Linked DNA regions of Prochlorococcus marinus XMU1406. The protein of the gene in region 1 binds, or shares a complex with, the protein of each later gene. Links are inferred from orthologs where the notes say so. Each region holds a gene or a part of one and is shown in the gene's direction. Other genes may lie near its edges.

Region 1 (3,228 bases):
ATAATGGATGAAATTTAAAAAAAAATTAATAAATAAAAAAATATTTTTAAGTAAAACATAAAGTTGGCATATGACCTGTCAGAATCATTAGATATTGTTTTTAAAAAATGTCAAAACGTCATCCAGTAGTTGCTGTAACAGGATCTTCAGGAGCAGGAACAAGTACAGTAAAAAGAGCCTTTGAGCATATTTTTGCCAGAGAAGATATTGTTCCTGCAGTTGTAGAAGGTGATAGTTACCACAGATTTGAAAGAATGCATATGAAAAAAGCTATGGCAGACGCTCTTTCAAAAGGTGAAAATTTCTCTCATTTTGGTCCAGAGGCTAATCTTTTTGACAAGCTAGAAGAACTTTTTAAAATCTATGGTGAAACTGGAGGAGGAAAGAAAAGATATTATCTACATAGTCTTGAAGAAGCAGAAGAGCACAATACAAGGCTAGGGACATCCTTGGAACCTGGACAATTTACTCCATGGGAAGATATTCCTGAGGGAACAGACGTACTTTTTTATGAAGGTTTGCATGGCGGGGTAGAAGGTGATGGATACAATGTGGCATCTTATGCTGATTTACTTGTTGGTGTTGTTCCAATTACAAATTTAGAGTGGATTCAAAAAATCCATAGAGATAACGCAGAAAGAGGTTACTCAGCGGAAACCATTGTGGATACTATATTGAGAAGAATGCCTGATTATATAAATCACATCTGCCCACAATTCAGCAAAACTGATATTAATTTCCAAAGAATTCCCACAATTGACACTTCTAATCCTTTCATATGCAGGAATATCCCAACTCCTGATGAGAGCTTTGTTATCATACATTTTAGAAAAGGGGCAAGAGAGAAATGGGGGATTGATTTTCAATACTTGCTTGGAATGATTAACGATTCATTTATGTCAAGTCCAACAAGTATCGTTGTAAATGGAGGAAAAATGGGTTTCGCAATGGAACTAATTCTCACTCCAATAATTCATAAAATGATTGAGGAGAAAAATAAATAATAATTAATTTCGATTATCAACTCAAATCATTACATTTTTTACTTTGAGTAGTTTTTAATCTAAAGGATCTCAAATTTTTATATATCTTTCTTGATAAAAGTACCTTATTTAGATTTAAATAGAAAAAACAGTAAACGTTGTGTCATTAATCGACTGGTTTGCCGCAAGGCGTAAAGATCAATTTGTTGGGAAAGTTTCGCAAGATACTGATGAGGGAGATGGTTTGTGGGTTAAATGTTCAGAATGTTCGCAAGTAGCCTATAGAAAAGACCTAATTACAAATTTCAATGTTTGTAGTAATTGCGGGCACCACAATAGGATAAATAGCGATGAAAGGATAAATATAATTGCTGACAAAAATTCATTCGAAGAGTTTGATAGTTCACTAAGTCCTACAGATCCTTTAGGTTTTAAAGATAGAAGATCATATGCTGATCGAATTAAAGAAAGTCAAGCAGGCACAGGTTTAAGAGATGGAGTCGTAACAGGTATCTGTTCTGTAAATTCAATGCCTTTAGCATTAGCTGTTATGGATTTTAGATTTATGGGAGGATCCATGGGTTCAGTAGTTGGTGAAAAAATTACAAGGATAATTGAAAGAGCAACTTTAGAAAATTTTCCAATTCTTATTGTTTGCGCATCAGGTGGAGCAAGGATGCAAGAAGGCATGTTAAGTCTCATGCAAATGGCAAAAATATCTGGAGCACTAAAAAAACATAAAGAAAAAAATCTTCTTTATATGCCCTTATTAACTCATCCAACCACTGGGGGGGTAACAGCAAGCTTTGCAATGTTAGGTGATTTAATTTTGGCGGAACCTAAAGCTCTTATTGGATTTGCTGGAAGAAGAGTTATAGAACAAACATTAAGAGAAAAATTACCCGATAATTTTCAAACAGCTGAATATCTGCTTGAGCATGGTTTTGTTGATGTAATAGTTAGAAGGAAAGATCTCAAAGATACTCTGACTAAAATTTTAAAAATTCATGGTGTAAAAAAACTTGCAAAAGCAAATATATAATATGAGAATTATTTCAAATTTCTTTTATTTTTCTTTAAGCCTTTTATTTTTTATTTTAAATTTTGCTCCATATTCTTATGGAATAGGAAATGTTGACTGGGTCCTACTAAAAGAAAATAATGAAGGGAAAGAATGGCTTGACAAAGGGAGTATTAAGCAGCTTCCAAATAATGAAATAAGTGTTTTGACAAAGTTCTTTAAAAATCCAACTAATTCTGATGATGATGGAGAGTTATCACTTTATGTAATGAGAATTAATTGCGATGAAAAAAAGTTCAAAGATACTTCAATAAATGGAATCCCTAAATTTAATTCAAAATGGCGAACTTCTAATAATGATGAACTAATAGATGTTGTTATTGAAAATAGTTGTTCAGAGTTTATTAATAGATAAGAATGAATACTAAAAATAAAAAATTAAAAATAGCAATAGCTGGATTAGGGTTTGGTAAAAAAGTCCATTTAGAGGCATTAAAAGAGTCTGATTATTTAACTCCTGTAGCTATTTATCATTATGAGACTAAGCAAAAATCGATACTAGAAAAAGAAACTGGATTAGAGTTCTTTCATAATTGGGAAGAATTAGTTAAATCTCCAAAAATTGATGGGATTATAATTGCTACCCCTCCTGAATCAAGATTTAAATTAGCAAAACAAGCTCTTGAGAATAATAAAAATTTGCTTCTAGAAAAACCCGTTGCAATATCCTCCTCAGAAATTGAAGAGCTTCAGAGAATATCATTGATGAATAATTTAAGCGTATGTGTTGATTTTGAATATAGAGCAGTACCTCTTTTCCTTCAGACAAAAAAACTTATTGATGAAAATATCTTAGGAGATATATATTTAGTCAAATTAGATTGGTTAATGGGCAGTAGATCCGACCCCAAAAGATCCTGGAATTGGTATTCATTAGAAGAAAAAGGTGGAGGAGTTATTGGCGCCTTAGGTACTCATGCATTCGATATGTTGAATTGGTTTTTTGGAGAAGCAATAAACGTGTCTGGCAAGTTAGCAACATCAATAAAAAAAAGACCTTTAACTAATTCATCTGATTTAAATGATGTTACGAGTGAAGATGTATGTTTAGCCAATATAGAAATATCAAACTACAGCTCGAATCTTATTCCATGTCAGGTATCTTTATCATCGATTTCTAAAAATGGTAGAGGATTTAGTTTTGAAATATATGGGAGCGAAGGT
Region 2 (3,313 bases), 220 kb from region 1 along the record:
ATCCTATTTAAGAGTTACCTATATGCTATTGTTCATAACATCGTATAGAAACCATTTATAAATTTTAAATGTTTGGGTTAATAGGCCACTCAACCAGTTTTGAAGATGCAAAAAGAAAAGCTTCGATGCTAGGCTTTGATCATATTGCTGATGGCGACTTGGATGTTTGGTGTACTGCTCCTCCTCAGCTTGTTGAAAATGTAGAAGTTAAGAGTGCTACTGGAATATCTATTGAAGGTTCTTATATAGATTCGTGCTTTGTTCCTGAAATGCTTTCTAGGTTTAAAACGGCCAGAAGAAAAGTACTAAATGCTATGGAGCTAGCTCAGAAAAAAGGGATTAACATTACCGCTTTAGGAGGATTTACTTCTATTATTTTTGAGAATTTTAATCTTCTACAGCATAAACAAATTAGAAATACTTCATTAGAGTGGGAAAGGTTTACTACTGGCAATACTCATACCGCCTGGGTTATTTGTAAGCAACTAGAAATAAATGCGCCTCGCATTGGGATAGATCTTAAAAAAGCAACTGTCGCTGTAATTGGTGCTACAGGTGATATTGGTAGTGCTGTTTGTAGATGGCTAATCAATAAAACTGGGATTTCAGAACTTCTTATGGTAGCAAGACAACAAGAACCACTAGCGCTGTTACAAAAAGAATTAGATGGTGGCACCGTAACAAGCTTAAATGAGGCATTGCCTCAGGCGGATATTGTTGTATGGGTTGCAAGTATGCCTAAAACTATTGAAATTGATACTGATAACTTAAAAAAACCATGTTTAATGATTGATGGTGGATACCCCAAAAATCTTGATGAGAAATTTCAGGGTGAAAATATTCATGTTTTAAAAGGAGGTATAGTGGAGTTTTTCAACGATATTGGTTGGAATATGATGGAACTTGCGGAAATGCAAAACCCTCAGCGTGAGATGTTTGCTTGCTTTGCAGAAGCTATGATTTTAGAATTTGAAAATTGTCATACAAATTTTAGTTGGGGAAGAAATAACATTTCTCTTGAAAAGATGGAATTTATTGGAGCAGCTTCTTTAAAACATGGTTTTTCTGCGATTGGACTTGATAAGCAGCCCAAAGTACTAACTGTCTAAATTATGGCGAAACGTTACCTTCTTGATTTTGAAAAGCCTCTTGTTGAACTAGAGAAACAGATAGAGCAAATTAAAGAATTAGCTCGAGATTCAGAAGTTGATGTTAGCCAACAGCTTCTACAGCTTGAAACTTTAGCTGCTAGAAGGAGAGAAGAAATATTCAACTCTCTCACTCCTGCACAAAAGATTCAGGTAGCTAGACATCCTCAAAGGCCTAGCACTTTAGATTATGTTCAAATGTTTTGTGATGACTGGATAGAACTACATGGAGATAGAAATGGAGGCGATGATATGGCACTAATTGGGGGGATAGGTTCGATAAATAATAGACCAGTTTTGATGTTAGGACATCAGAAAGGAAGGGACACAAAAGAAAACGTAGTAAGAAACTTTGGAATGGCAAAACCAGGAGGTTACAGAAAAGCTCTAAGATTAATGCAGCATGCAAATAGATTTTCTTTGCCAATTCTTACATTTATTGATACTCCTGGAGCTTATGCTGGTTTAAAAGCTGAAGAACAGGGTCAAGGGGAAGCGATTGCAAGAAACCTTCGAGAGATGTTTGGATTGAAAGTTCCAATTGTGGCTACTGTAATTGGAGAAGGAGGTTCAGGAGGCGCACTTGGAATAGGTGTTGCCGATAGGTTACTAATGTTTGAACACAGTGTTTACACAGTTGCTAGTCCGGAAGCATGTGCTTCAATTTTGTGGAGAGATGCTGCGAAGGCACCAGAAGCTGCATCAGCACTTAAAATTACAGGTAAAGATTTACTTAAATTAGGTATAATTGATGAGGTATTACCAGAACCTTCTGGTGGGAATAATTGGTCTCCTTTAGATGCTGGTAACACACTAAAAGAGGCTATTGAGAAACATCTTAATGCTTTACTCCAAATGCCTGAAGACGAATTAATTGAGGAAAGATACAAAAAGTTTAGGGTTTTAGGTAAATTTATCGAAGTAAATAATATTGAGGAGATTTATAGTGAAATCCCCCAAAAAACTGAATAACTTGAAACTAGCTTTTATAACGGGTGCTACGAAAGGTATTGGTAGATCTACCACAATAACTTTTGCTAATGCTGGCTGGGATTTAATTTTACTCTCCAGGGATATGGATTTAATGGAGAAACTAAAGAGCGAACTGTTGACAACTAAATCAAAAATTAACCTAGTAAAATGTGATTTATCTAATCCTCTAGAAATAGAGCATTGTGTTGAAGAGGCAATTGAGAAGTATGGGTGCCCTTCAGTATTGATAAATAATGCCGGATGTGCATTTAATGGCCCTTTAGTTGAAATGGAATTATGTCAATGGGAACAAACTATTCAAATAAACCTCACAAGTGTTTTTCAAATTTGTAGTTCAATAATTCCTCAAATGAGAAAAAATGGTGGTTTAGTTATTAATGTTAGTAGTCATGCCTCTTATAAGGCATTCCCCAAATGGGGAGCTTATTGTGTTTCAAAATCTGCACTAGCTATGTTTACTAAATGCTTGAGGGAGGAGGAGAGATCTAATTCAATAAGAGCGTGCACAATAACTCTTGGTTCAGTAAATACTCCTCTTTGGGACTCCGAATCAATCAATTCTGATTTTGATAGAACTTCTATGCTCTCCTCAAGCGAGGTATCAGAAACTATTCTCTACATGGCTCAAAAACCTGAATCACAATTGATCGAAGACTTAACTTTGATGCCTTCTGGCGGAGCCTTTTAAACATTCTGTTTATCTGCTTAATCTTAAAAAAATGATTTTTTTTTACTGCTATTTGAACCCGATTGAACAAGGGAATGTGATATAGTATATGAGTAATTAAGCTTTTGGAAGATACAGTAAATTAAGTTGCATACAATTTTCTGTTTAGAATTTTATGACCTCTACATTACCCAACGATAATATTAGAAACTTTGACGAACAGATTACTAATAAACTAATTTCTGAAATTATAAGAGACAGAATTAAGAATTCTGGTACAAGATTTAGTGCTAACGATAATATTTCTGACTTTATAAATCCTGGTGAATTAGAAATTTTAGAAAAAGAAGTTGCCTCAAGAGTTAAAGACTTACTAAAGTCCTTAATAATTGATGTTGAAAATGATCATAATACTCAAGAAACTGCTGAAAGAGTTTCAAAAATGTATCTAAATGAAGTTTTTAAAGGCAGATATCATGAACAACCTAAAGTTACAAGTTTCCCT

What was found.
Region 2: the proteins of accD (region 1) and HA149_RS02795 are in contact, whole or in part, in a solved structure (PDB 8UXZ), measured with the Escherichia coli proteins. The link is inferred for Prochlorococcus marinus XMU1406 from one-to-one orthologs.

Annotation. Positions count from the first base shown.
Region 1 is NZ_JAAORG010000001.1:709,465-712,692, reverse strand. Bases 192-3,084 are described here. They hold accD (acetyl-CoA carboxylase, carboxyltransferase subunit beta), read left to right. Parts: upstream 192-1,143; coding sequence 1,144-2,025; downstream 2,026-3,084. Other genes in these bases: HA149_RS04085 (Gfo/Idh/MocA family protein), read left to right, coding at 2,422-3,084; HA149_RS04090 (hypothetical protein), read left to right, coding at 2,027-2,419; HA149_RS04100 (phosphoribulokinase), read left to right, coding at 192-1,004. Also shown: leuB (3-isopropylmalate dehydrogenase), read left to right, coding at 1-18; more of HA149_RS04100, read left to right, coding at 108-191; more of HA149_RS04085, read left to right, coding at 3,085-3,228.
Region 2 is NZ_JAAORG010000001.1:485,247-488,559, forward strand. Bases 139-3,116 are described here. They hold HA149_RS02795 (acetyl-CoA carboxylase carboxyltransferase subunit alpha), read left to right. Parts: upstream 139-1,112; coding sequence 1,113-2,120; downstream 2,121-3,116. Other genes in these bases: HA149_RS02790 (long-chain acyl-[acyl-carrier-protein] reductase), read left to right, coding at 139-1,109; HA149_RS02800 (SDR family oxidoreductase), read left to right, coding at 2,095-2,829; folE (GTP cyclohydrolase I), read left to right, coding at 2,984-3,116. Outside these bases: more of HA149_RS02790, read left to right, coding at 69-138; more of folE, read left to right, coding at 3,117-3,313. UniProt on the Escherichia coli protein: Component of the acetyl coenzyme A carboxylase (ACC) complex. First, biotin carboxylase catalyzes the carboxylation of biotin on its carrier protein (BCCP) and then the CO(2) group is transferred by the carboxyltransferase to acetyl-CoA to form malonyl-CoA.